One region of the Enterobacter sp. JH25 genome, then DNA from elsewhere that is predicted to be linked to it. Evidence: predicted binding sites of a transcription regulator. Region 1 holds the regulator's gene; each other region holds the start of a gene.
The links. The regulator PurR, encoded in region 1, represses purine synthesis genes. The targets are predictions, from matches to a motif close to CANGCAAACGTTTGCNTG.
Positions count from the first base shown of each region.

Region 2: a site for PurR is predicted at 1,182-1,199, ahead of purL (phosphoribosylformylglycinamidine synthase). Genes of this name have one in related genera too.
Region 3: a site for PurR is predicted at 1,489-1,506, ahead of pyrC (dihydroorotase). Genes of this name have one in related genera too.
Region 4: a site for PurR is predicted at 1,486-1,503, ahead of raiA (ribosome-associated translation inhibitor RaiA). Genes of this name have one in related genera too.

Region 1 is NZ_CP091319.1:1,898,300-1,901,424, reverse strand. It holds gene L2Y28_RS09080 (MFS transporter) at 1-247, opposite strand, end outside; gene L2Y28_RS09075 (YnhF family membrane protein) at 408-497, opposite strand; gene purR (HTH-type transcriptional repressor PurR) at 795-1,820, shown strand; gene punR (DNA-binding transcriptional activator PunR) at 1,836-2,747, opposite strand; gene punC (purine nucleoside transporter PunC) at 2,860-3,125, shown strand, end outside.
Region 2 is NZ_CP091319.1:3,382,654-3,385,778, reverse strand. It holds gene mltF (membrane-bound lytic murein transglycosylase MltF) at 1-1,017, opposite strand, end outside; gene purL (phosphoribosylformylglycinamidine synthase) at 1,286-3,125, shown strand, end outside.
Region 3 is NZ_CP091319.1:1,679,706-1,682,830, forward strand. It holds gene dinI (DNA damage-inducible protein I) at 59-304, opposite strand; gene pyrC (dihydroorotase) at 380-1,426, opposite strand; gene L2Y28_RS07955 (lipoprotein) at 1,555-2,115, opposite strand; gene mdtH (multidrug efflux MFS transporter MdtH) at 2,236-3,125, opposite strand, start outside.
Region 4 is NZ_CP091319.1:3,424,305-3,427,429, reverse strand. It holds gene pheA (bifunctional chorismate mutase/prephenate dehydratase) at 1-786, opposite strand, end outside; Phe leader region at 817-942, opposite strand; gene pheL (pheA operon leader peptide PheL) at 894-941, opposite strand; gene raiA (ribosome-associated translation inhibitor RaiA) at 1,047-1,388, opposite strand; gene bamD (outer membrane protein assembly factor BamD) at 1,656-2,393, opposite strand; gene rluD (23S rRNA pseudouridine(1911/1915/1917) synthase RluD) at 2,525-3,125, shown strand, end outside.

The DNA of each region.
Region 1 (3,125 bases):
CGAGAGTAAAAATTGCCATCAGGAAAATCAGCGCATTGCGTCGCGCGCGGTGCGAAAGCAGCAGCGTCATCAGCGGTGCGCCCACCATCACGCCGATCGCATAGGCGCTAATCAACATACCGGCCGCAGGGATAGAGACGTCCACACCCCGGGCGATAACAGGCAATAACCCCATCGGGGAGAATTCAGTGGTGCCAATCCCAAAGGCGCCAATCGCCAGGGCCAGCAGGGGAAAATTGATTTTCATGAAAAGACTCCGGATACCGTGCCGTTACCCGGCACAGACTAAGAAGGCAAAAGCATGACATCAATCACAAAAAATGAGAAGTTAACATTTTGGCAAAAGATTTTTGCCGGAGAGGTAACAATAGCGGCAAGGGAGGGAGAAGACTCTCCCTCCACCTAAATCAGTGCAGCGCAGCGGTTAAACCACCCGCAACAATCAGGGCAAGAACAACAATGGTGGTAAACAGCGAAAACTTCAGATCGGTACTCATCAATTTTTCTCCTTTTATTCACCCTACGAAAAGTGAGCTTGCTCATTTTTACACAGTTCAGGTCAAAAATCTTCCAGGATTTAAACGGATATCCACTTTACCTCTTCCCCTTTTCATCAAGATAGGACAAAATTCCACGCTAAATTTATTAGCGTACCGGCCACTGACCCCCTCCTGACGTCCTGTGTCGTTTTCCCGGCGTGTCGCAACTCATGTTTGCGTAATAAGGGTGAGAGAAGGCAAACGTTTACCTTCAATTTTTTCAGGAGCTTAGGATATGGTCTGGAGTGACATTTAATGGCAACAATTAAAGACGTAGCAAAACGCGCAAACGTTTCCACTACAACCGTATCACATGTTATTAACAAAACGCGTTTCGTCGCAGAAGAGACGCGTAATGCCGTTTGGGCGGCAATCAAAGAACTGCACTACTCGCCAAGTGCGGTCGCCCGTAGCCTGAAGGTTAATCACACCAAATCGATTGGCCTGCTGGCCACCAGCAGTGAAGCGGCTTACTTTGCTGAAATCATCGAAGCCGTTGAAAAAAACTGCTTTCAGAAAGGCTATACCCTGATTCTGGGCAACGCGTGGAACAACATTGAAAAACAGCGCGCTTACCTGTCGATGATGGCGCAAAAGCGCGTCGACGGCCTGCTGGTCATGTGTTCTGAATACCCTGAGTCGGTGCTTTCCATGCTGGAAGAGTATCGCCACATTCCGATGGTAGTGATGGACTGGGGCGAGGCGCGCGCAGACTTCACCGACTCTGTTATTGATAACGCCTTTGAAGGCGGCTACATGGCCGGGCGTTATCTGGTAGAACGCGGGCATCGTGAAATTGGCGTGATCCCGGGCCCGCTGGAGCGTAACACCGGTGCTGGCCGTCTGGCCGGTTTCATGAAAGCGATGGAAGAGGCGCTGATTACCGTGCCAGAAAACTGGATTGTCCAGGGCGATTTCGAGCCGGAGTCGGGCTATCGCGCCATGCAGCAGATCGTCTCCCAGCCGCATCGCCCTACCGCTGTGTTCTGCGGCGGCGATATCATGGCAATGGGCGCGCTCTGCGCGGCGGATGAACTCGGCCTGCGCGTTCCGCAGGACATCTCGGTGATCGGCTATGACAACGTGCGCAACGCCCGTTTCTTTACCCCGGCGCTGACCACCATTCACCAGCCGAAAGATTCGCTGGGTGAAACGGCCTTCAATATGCTGATGGACAGGATCGTCAACAAGCGAGAACAGTCCCAGTCCATTGAAGTCCACCCGCGCCTGATTGAACGCCGTTCCGTTGCCGACGGTCCGTTCCGCGACTACCGACGTTAATCTCTACGGGGCCAGCTACGCTGGTCCCCGCAACCACTCCCGGTTCAGCGTTTCGCTGTCTCCCAGATAATCCAGCAGCCAGGCCATGGCGGGCGAGACGTCGTTTTGCTGCCACGTCAGACAGCATGCAGCATCCGGGAAAGGGTTTTCCAGCGTCAGAGCCACCCACTCTCCCGCGTCGATGCGCGGGCGCGCAAAATGCACCGGCACCATGCCAACGCACAGCCCCGCGCTCAGACAGGTGGCTGACGACTCCCAGTCCGGCGCAACCACGCGGCGCTGATTATCCAGCAGCCAGGTAATGCGCTTGGGCAGCGAGCGGGAGGTATCTTCCAGCACCAGCGAGGGCCAGTTGCGTAAGGTGTCATCACTCAGCGGCCCGTCCAGCGCCGCCAGCGGGTGATCGCGCGCGACCACGCAGGTCCAGCTCAGCATGCCCATGTCGCGAAACGCGTAGCGCCCGCCAACCGGGATCGCCTGGGTTGCACCAATCGCCATCTCCGCCCTGCCGTCCGCCAGCGCATCCCATACGCCGTTGAACACTTCCTGCGACACACGCAGTTCGACGTCGGAAAAATGACGATAGAAATCGACGATCATCTGCCGGGTCCGCTCCGGCTTAACGATGTTATCCACCGCGATAGCGAGATGCCCGCGCCAGCCGTTGGCGATCTGCTGGCACTGCTCACGGGTGATCTGCATTTTTTTGATAACAGACCGACCTTCCTTCAAAAACCACGCGCCGGCAGGCGTGAGCTCCACGTCGCGATGACGCCGCTCGAACAGCGGGACTGCCAGCCACGCTTCCAGCTGGCGCACCGTATAGCTGATAGCCGAGGGAACGCGGTGCAACTCCTGGGCGGCACCGGTAAAGCTGCCGTTACGCGCCACGGCATCAACCACTTCAAGGGAATAATCTGACCACATCTTTAGCCTGCAAATTTTTTGAATGCACCCACCAAATATTAGCGTTTCACAAGCCGCTTTGCACTCCCTACACTCTGCGCCAACGTACACCTGCCTCCTCAGGAGAAAAAAAGTGCAACCCAGTAAAGGATTTTTAGTCTGGCTCGGCGGCTTAAGCGTGCTGGGCTTTTTGGCGACCGACATGTATCTGCCCGCCTTCGCCGCGATGCAGGAAGATTTGCAAACTCCTGCCGCCGCCATCAGCGCCAGTTTGAGTTTATTCCTTGCAGGTTTTGCTTTTGCGCAACTACTCTGGGGACCGCTCTCTGATCGTTTTGGCCGTAAGCCCGTTCTGTTGCTGGGACTGGCGATTTTTGCCGTAGGCTGTCTGGGCATGCT
Region 2 (3,125 bases), 1.5 Mb from region 1:
CTGCGCGGTATTTTTGGTCAGCATCATCAACCCGCGCACGCCCGTGGGGGAGGTGGCCTGAGCATCCCAGTGCGATTCCTGATAGGAAATTGCCGCCAGTAACTTCCAGTCAATCTCCTGAGCGTACTTCTCGAACAGCGGTTGCAGGTCCGGCAGCACGCTATCCACCGCGCGCAGGAAGGAGCGGGTGTCAACGTAATCAAAATCGTCACCGTGACCGAGATATTTCTCTTCCAGACGCGCCAGGGTGCCGTCTTCATTGATGGAATTAAAGAAATCGAGCATAGCCGCAGAGACGGTTTGATCGTCGTCTAACTGGGTAAACCAGGTTACCGGCTGTTCATCGGTCACATCCAGCGCCACGGCGATTTCAGGATGAACGCGCTGGAAAAGGCTGATCGCCACCGAATCAGCAATGGTATAGGCCAGCTTTTTATCTTTTACCTGCTCCAGCAATTCGGTAGTGCCGAGTTTAGGATCGACCGTCCAGCTGAGGTTCGGGTATTTTTTCTCTTTCAACGCCCGCAGATCGTCAATCACCACATGGCCTGGCGCAATGGTCAATTGCTGGTCGGTAATGTCGGCCAGTGAGCGCGGGCGCAAGCTACCCACACGATAAACCACCTGCTGCGACACGGAGTAATAGGTCGGGCCCGGCTGATAATTTTTGCTGCGTTCGCTGTTGTACACCAGACCTGCGGCGAGAATATCGGCACGGTCATGGTCTAAATCATCAAACAGCTGGTTGATGTTCTGCCGCACGGTGACTTTAAGCTTCACGCCCAGATAGTCCGCAAACAGCTGTGCCAGTTCGTAATCAAGACCAATGGTTTTACCGTTGATATCGTCGTATATAAGCGGAGAGGAGAGGGTACTGACGCGCAACTCCCCCCGCTCCTGAATGGCGGCGATACGGTTTTCGGCTTTGCCGAACCAGGGGATAGACGGCCAGAGGGCCACTGCCAGCAGCAACGTAACAATGCCGATGAGCAGATAATTAATCTTTAATTTTTTCAATTAGTTAATTCTCTGCGACGCCGGTTGCCTCAGTGTGCTGTAGTCATGTTAAGAGTAGAGTTTGCCATTGATTGAGCGGCATTTTGCGCAAAGTAGCGCCAGTTGGCAACCAATTAGAGAGACAGGTCACATCTATTGTTAAACAAAAAGGATGATTTTATTTCGACGCAAACGGTTTCGTCGGCGCTCAGGATTCTCTATAATGACGCCCGTTTTCCCCCCCTTGCGCACACTGTAAGCGCCCCGGCGCTTCGAAGACGAGAGACTTATGATGGAAATTCTGCGTGGTTCGCCTGCACTGTCTGCCTTCCGTATTAATAAACTGCTGGCACGTTTTCAGGCGGCCGACCTTCCGGTAAGCAATATTTACGCTGAGTATGTCCATTTTGCTGACCTGAATGCCCCCCTGAATGCAGAGGAGCGCGTACAGCTGGAACGTCTGCTTAAATATGGCCCAAGCCTGAGCAGCCATACGCCGACCGGCAAATTAATCCTCGCCACGCCACGTCCTGGCACCATCTCCCCCTGGTCTTCCAAAGCCACCGACATCGCTCACAACTGCGGCCTGAGCCAGATTAACCGTCTGGAGCGCGGCGTGGCGTACTATGTGGAAGCGTCAACCCTGAGCGACGCGCAGTGGCAGGCCGTGACAGCGGAGCTGCACGACCGCATGATGGAGAGCGTGTTTGACTCTCTGGATGATGCGCAGAAACTGTTCTCCCACCATCAGCCTGCGCCGGTACAGAGCGTGGATCTGCTGGGGCAGGGGCGTCAGGCGCTGATCGACGCAAACCTGCGTCTTGGTCTGGCGCTCGCAGAAGATGAAATCGACTACCTTCAGGATGCATTCGTTAAGCTGAATCGCAACCCGAACGACATCGAACTGTATATGTTCGCGCAGGCCAACTCCGAGCACTGCCGCCACAAAATTTTCAACGCCGACTGGATTATCGACGGCGAACAGCAGCCGAAGTCGCTGTTCAAAATGATCAAAAACACCATGGAGCAAACCCCTGACCACGTGCTGTCTGCCTATAAAGACAACGCCGCGGTGATGGAAGGTTCCGAGGTGGGCCGCTTCTTCGCCGACCGCGAAGCAGGGCGCTATGACTTCCACCAGGAGCCTGCGCATATCCTGATGAAAGTGGAAACCCACAACCACCCGACGGCCATCTCTCCGTGGCCAGGTGCGGCGACCGGCTCCGGCGGTGAAATCCGTGACGAAGGTGCGACCGGTCGCGGCGCGAAACCAAAAGCGGGTCTGGTTGGTTTCTCCGTTTCCAACCTGCGTATCCCGGGCTTTGAACAGCCGTGGGAAGAAGATTTCGGCAAGCCAGAGCGCATTGTGACCGCGCTGGATATCATGACCGAAGGCCCGCTGGGCGGCGCGGCGTTCAACAATGAATTTGGTCGTCCGGCGCTGAACGGTTACTTCCGTACCTACGAAGAGAAAGTGGACAGCCACAACGGCGAAGAGCTGCGCGGCTACCACAAACCCATCATGCTGGCGGGCGGGATCGGCAACATTCGCGCCGATCACGTGCAAAAAGGTGAGATCGTCGTGGGCGCGAAGCTGATCGTGCTCGGCGGCCCGGCAATGAACATTGGTCTGGGCGGTGGTGCTGCCTCGTCTATGGCTTCCGGCCAGTCTGATGCGGATCTCGACTTCGCGTCCGTGCAGCGCGACAACCCGGAAATGGAGCGCCGCTGTCAGGAAGTGATCGACCGCTGCTGGCAGCTCGGCGATGCCAACCCGATTCTGTTCATCCACGACGTGGGCGCGGGTGGACTCTCTAACGCCATGCCGGAACTGGTGAGCGACGGCGGTCGCGGCGGGCGCTTCAACCTGCGCGATATCCTGAGCGATGAGCCAGGCATGAGCCCGCTGGAAATCTGGTGTAACGAATCCCAGGAGCGCTACGTGCTGGCGGTTGCTGCCGATCAGCTGCCGCTGTTTGACGAGCTGTGCCGCCGCGAGCGCGCGCCGTATGCCGTCATCGGTGAAGCTACCGAAGAGCAGCACCTGACTCTCAGTGATACCCATTTCGACAACCAGCCGATCGATCTGCCGCTCGACGTGCTTCTCGGCAAAACGCCGAAGATGACCC
Region 3 (3,125 bases), 220 kb from region 1:
GACGAAACGAAAAAAAGCCGGGGCGACCCGGCAAAAAAACACAATGAGGGAGCAAATTTTAATCAGTGATAAACCAGTCGTCGGCGCTTTCCCATGTTTCCTGCAAAATTTCGCTGATGCGGTCTTTGTCTTCTTTCGCGCCGCCAATGACGGAAAGATGGTTTGCTGTCGCATAACGTACCGTTATGGCGCCATCGTTTTCAGGAAAAGTGCTGTTAATACGTCGGGATAGCTCACCCGCCAGAGCGTCGAGTGCGCCAGCAGGCAGGACGGTGGTTTTGGCAATGGTGACTTCAATACGCATAAATGCCCCCTGTGTAATATACTGTTTATTTATACAGTTATATTGGCGGTTTGACAACAGGGGGATGACAATTTTTTAGCTTTTTACCGTCCAGCTTACGGTTTCACCGGCCAGGAAGGGGATCAGCGTATCGTCGGTGAGCGCAATCGACGCTTCAACCTGGCTTTCTTTGCGCTCCAGCTCAATGAACGTGTCATTAACCGGCAGACCGTAGAAACGCGGGCCGTTAAGGGAGCAGAAGGCTTCGAAATGGCCTAACGCGTTCATCTCGTCAAAGACGGTTGCGTAACTTGCCAGGGCGGTCGGGGCGTTAAAGCAGCCTGCACAGCCGCAGCTCGCCTCTTTACGGTGACGGGCATGCGGGGCGGAATCCGTGCCGAGGAACGCGCGCGGGAAGCCGCTGGCGACCAGCTCACGTAGCGCCTGCTGGTGGATATTGCGCTTGAGGATCGGCAGACAATACAGATGTGGACGAACGCCACCTACCAGCATGTGGTTACGGTTAAACATCAGGTGCTGCGGGGTGATGGTGGCGGCAATCAATTCGTTTCCATCCCGGACATACTCTGCGGCATCTTTGGTCGTAATGTGTTCAAACACTACCTTCAGCCCAGGAAGACGCTGGCGCAGCGGCTCCATGACCGTTTCGATAAAACGCGCTTCGCGATCGAAAATATCAATGTCAGCGTGGGTCACTTCCCCGTGCACCAGCAGTGGCATTCCCAGTTTTTGCATACGCTCCAGAACAGGCATGATGGCATCAATACTGGTCACCCCATGGCTGGAGTTGGTGGTGGCATTCGCCGGGTAGAGCTTCGCGGCGGTGAACACACCTTCGTTAAACCCGCGCTCAACTTCATTCGGATCCAGCGAGTCCGTCAGGTAGCAGGTCATCAATGGGGTAAAATCGTGTCCGGCCGGAACGGCGTCAAGGATACGCTGGCGATAGGCAATCGCGGCCTCGACGGTGGTGACTGGCGGAACCAGGTTAGGCATAACAATCGCACGGCCATAAATTTCGCTGGTATACGGCACGACGGTTTTCAGCATGTCGCCATCACGAAGATGGATATGCCAGTCGTCTGGGCGGCGGATTTTGAGAACCTGGGATTGTACAGTCATGGAAGCTCCGGCTTGAAAGGGATCAGTCATAAGATGGCTGTTTTTGCCGGACACAAATCATAAGCGGAAACGTTTTCGTTTGCACACTATTCCGTTAAAAAAAACGGGCGCCTGAGCGCCCGGAGTATTTAGTCGGTGAAAGGAATGATGATTTCACCCGGTTTCACCTCTATCCCTTTGGCATATTTTTTCGCCAGAGATTCGCCCTTACTCTTGTCTTCGCTCAGAACGTAGGCGGGCTGCTGGTTGAAATAGTTCTGTAACGACTGGTTGAGATAAGGCATCAGCGTTTGCAGCACCGGTTTCATTTTATCCGGCGTGATGACCGCATCGACGATTTCCATCTCTTGCAGGAAAATTGCCCCTTTCTCTTTATTGAAGACCGGCAGCGCCTTGAGCTTCAGCTTGATATCCGCTTTCTGATTGCCGAAGAGCGAGGTCATGTCGAGGCTGGCATCGCCGGACAGGGTGACTTTGTTAGGCTCCTCGCGCCCAATCTGGCTGGCGAGATTCGTCAGGACGATATGTGCATCCGCAAGGCCGGGCACGCCGATATCTTTTGAAAAGTTATTATGTTTTTCCAGCGCCTGATTAATTTCCTGCTCACTGACGGTGTACTGCGTAAGCTGGTTACATCCCACCAGCAGCCCACTGACAATTAACGCAGCGGCAATAACGATCTTTTTCATGGTGTTCCTCAACATAAAATCGGCGCATCTGTCCTGATACGCCAGTATGTCAGGGTGATCCTGGAGAAACCAGCAGAAAAAACTGATAGTGCAGGGAGGTAAATATCCTCCCCCAGAAGGTCAGGCGCCAGGCTCCAGCATCCCGCGGGTGCTGCGTTTATCACTGAACTGCCACCAGAGGGCAATCAGCGTCATAAAGCCGACCATACCGAGCATGACCCACGGCAGCTCCGGCTGATGGAGCGCTTTTCCGGCATCAAACAGCCAGCCGCCACCGGTGTAACCCAGCGCGCCGCCAAGCGCCAGTCCGAGACGGCTGAAGCCCATGTAGCTGCCACGGGCCCGGGCGTCGGCAAGTGACGCGCTCAGGGTTTCACGGGCCGGCTCGGCAATGATTGAGCCAATATAGAAGGTGCAAATCAGCATAAACAGCTGCTGGAGTGAGCTCACCAGGCCGATGGGCATCATGCTCAGCGTCATCAGCAACAGCCCGGCCATCAGACGGTGCTCAAGCCGGAAACGGCGCTCGCTCCACCGGGCAATCGGATAGAGCAGAGTCAGAGAAAGGCAGGCCTCAATGGCATACATCCATTTTACCGCCGCCGGCGTGCCGGCAATATCGTTAACCATAATCGGCAGCATCAGCATGACCTGCACGGCGAGCATGTAGTAGCCGGTCAACGTTAAAACATAGGTGACGAAGCGTTTATCGCTCAGCACGCGGTCAAGCCCTTCCCGCACCGGCGCTTTTACCGTCGACAGCTTCCATGCGGGCAGAAACAGACCGTTAAACAGCGCGCAGAGAATAAACAGCACCGCGCCGGTGGCGCAGACCAGGCGGAAATCGTATTGCAGCAGCCAGCTTCCCAGCAGGGCGCCCACTACCGCGCCAGCGCTGTCCTGCATCATCAAAATTGAGAAGAAACGCCCCCGGTGTTGCGGACGGATAAGCTTAACCACCAGCGCGGTACGCGGTGGGTCGAAAAGGGTGCCGCCAATCCCGGAAAGGA
Region 4 (3,125 bases), 1.5 Mb from region 1:
GCCATACAGCGCGCCGCCCGCTTCGCTACCGAGAGCCGCGACGGCAGAAGAGTTTGCCTGCGCCACTTTTTCCATCGCCGCCGAGGTGCTTTCGGTGTATTCAATTTTCCAGTGCGGATAACGGTTCAGGAACTGGCTGCACTGCTGGAACGGCTGCGGGTGGCTGTACACCGTTTCGATCTGACTCAGATCGGTTGAGCCAGAGACCAGCACGCAGTGATCGATAGGGATAGTCAACTCGCCGACTAACGACAGGCTGGTGTGCTGGAGCAGATCGTAAACATCGTTGATGGCGCCGGAACTGGTGTTCTCAATAGGCACCACGGCGTAATCTGCCTGGCCGGTTTCGACCTGGTTGAAAATGTCTGCAAATTTCGCGCAGCCGCTCTCAATAAACTCTTCGAAATGGCGGGCTGCGTACTGGCGAGCCGCCAGGTGAGAATAGGACCCTTTCGGGCCGAGGAAAGCGATACGAGCAGAGTGCGGGTTGGTTTTGTTCAGATGCTGCTGGAGCAGGGCCTGTTGCGTCAGAACGGAATCTTCAATGATGAGCTGGAACAGGCGGGTGATGTAGTGCGCATCCAGATGATGCGCTTTGCCGAGTTGAATCAACCGTTCCAGTAAATCACGTTCGCGATCGATATCGCGCACCGGCCGATGGGACTCGAGCTTCGCTTTGCCCACTTCAACGGCGAGCGCGCGGCGTTCGGCCAGCAGGGCCAGTAATTTTTCGTCGAGTGCACTGATTTTTACGCGTAAATCCAGGAGCGGGTTTTCCGGTGTCATAGTGTTGTCTGTCTCATTTTATCGTTATCAATAAAAAAGGCCTCCCGGTGTGGGAGGCCTTGTTGTTCGTCTTCGCATTCTTTATCACACGACGAAACGCCTCCCGGTCAGGGGAAGGTAAAAAAGAATGCGAAGAAAAACGGCGTCTGTTTCATAAGGTCATCCTGAAAATGATAGGGTTAAAGTACCTGCACTGTTTTGATCCTGTCAATAAAAAACGCGCCCGAAGGCGCGTTGTCGGTACACTCAATTTTAGAGGATTACTCTTCTTCAACTTCTTCCGCGAAGCTGGCGTCTTTCACCGAGGTTGCGGCGCGACGTGCTTCACCTTTGTGTTGCACTTTATTGAGCTGCCGTTCCAGCTTGTTGATCAAATCGTTAATTGCGGTGTACATATCCTCGTGTTTTGCGCTGGCGACCAGATGGCCGTTTGGAGTATTGATAGTTGCATCAGCGATGAAACCCTGCGGCTCCTTGGACAGGATGATATGTGGATTAATCAAATGTGTTTGCCATTTATCCAGTTTGGCGAGACGGTCTGCGACGTGCTGGCGGATTGCCGGAGTAATTTCCATTTGTTTACTGGTAATGTTCATTGTCATAAATTTTACCTCTTGTCTTTCCGTCTTGGTGATTCCAGCATACCCGACCTAATGTCAAAATGTGTGATTTAGATCACGTTATTTTGTCGGTTTTTGTCAGGGAATCTTTTTTGTGAGGCAGGGCAGGAAGAGGTGAGATTTACCTTGTCGAAGCCAGCAATTGCGGTCATAGTTGACTGGATGTGTTGAAGCTAAACCGCTTCAGCGTAAGTCTGAAAGAATAAAAAAACGGCAGCCTGCGGGCTGCCGTTATGCGTCGTAGCGGTATCAGGTGTTGCTGCTGTTCGCGGCGATGATTTTCGCCACTTTGTCAGCCTGAGCCGTCATCTGCATCTGGCGATACGCATTCTCCATCAGCTTCAGGCCATCACGCGTGGCCTGGGTATCTGGATAATCACGCAGCATGCCTTCTACACGGTTAACCACGGCAACCCATGCGCCACGGCGAGTGTAGTATTCCGCGACGGAGTACTCGTATTTCGCCAGACGATCTTTCAGGAACACCAGACGCTTAGTGGCATCGGTAATGTACTGGCTGTTCGGGTAGCTACGCACCAGTTTGGAGAAGTCATTGAAAGCATCACGCGCATGTTGCGGGTCACGGTCAGAACGATCCACCCCGAAGAAGCCCTGCAATGCACTGTCATCCAGCGCCATGTTAGTCAGGCCGCGCATGTACATCACGTAATCGATGTTAGGATGGGTAGGGTTCAGACGCATGAAACGATCGATCGTTGCCTGAGCCAGCGGCAGATCGGCATTTTTATAGTAGGCGTAGATAAGATCTAACTGTACCTGCTGTGAATACGGACCAAACGGATAGCGATTATCCAACGCTTCCAGTTGCGTTATCGCCTGTTTCCAGTTACCGTCCTGCAACTTTTGTTGTGCAGTCGCATAGATTTCATTCGGCGGATTGTCAGGGACCTGTTCATTCGAACCGGAGCAGCCCACCAAAGCCAGGCTCAACGTGGCCGCTGCCACCAGATATTTCATGCGCGTCATGACGTTTTGACTTTCCTCAAATGTTTGTCCGGGAGAAACTCAGTTCCTGCTCCCGATTAAGACCAGCTACAATAGCACACTATATTAAACGGCAAAGCCGTAAAACCCAACGTTAAACGAAGAAGCAGTTTATGGCACAACGAGTAGAACTCACCGCAACAGTCTCCGAAAATCAGCTCGGTCAACGCTTAGATCAGGCTTTGGCCGAATTGTTCCCTGATTATTCGCGTTCACGTATAAAAGAATGGATCCTTGACCAGCGCGTGCTGGTAAACGGCAAGATCTGGGACAAACCAAAAGAGAAAGTGTTTGGTGGGGAAGCTGTCGCCATCAATGCTGAAATCGAAGAGGAAGTCCGCTTCGAGCCGCAGGATATCCCGCTGGATATCGTCTACGAAGATGACGATATTCTGGTCATCAACAAACCGCGTGACTTTGTCGTCCATCCGGGCGCGGGTAATCCTGACGGTACGGTACTTAACGCACTCCTTCATTATTACCCGCCGATAGCTGACGTACCGCGTGCCGGTATCGTTCACCGTCTGGATAAAGACACCACGGGTCTGATGGTGGTGGCGAAGACGATCCCCGCCCAGACTCGACTGGTGGAATCTTTGCAGCTGCGCGAAATCACCCGTGAGTATGAAGCGGTGGCCATTGGTCATATGACCTCTGGCGGCACGGTGGAAGAGCCGATTAGTCGTCATCCAACCAAGCGTACGCATATGTCCG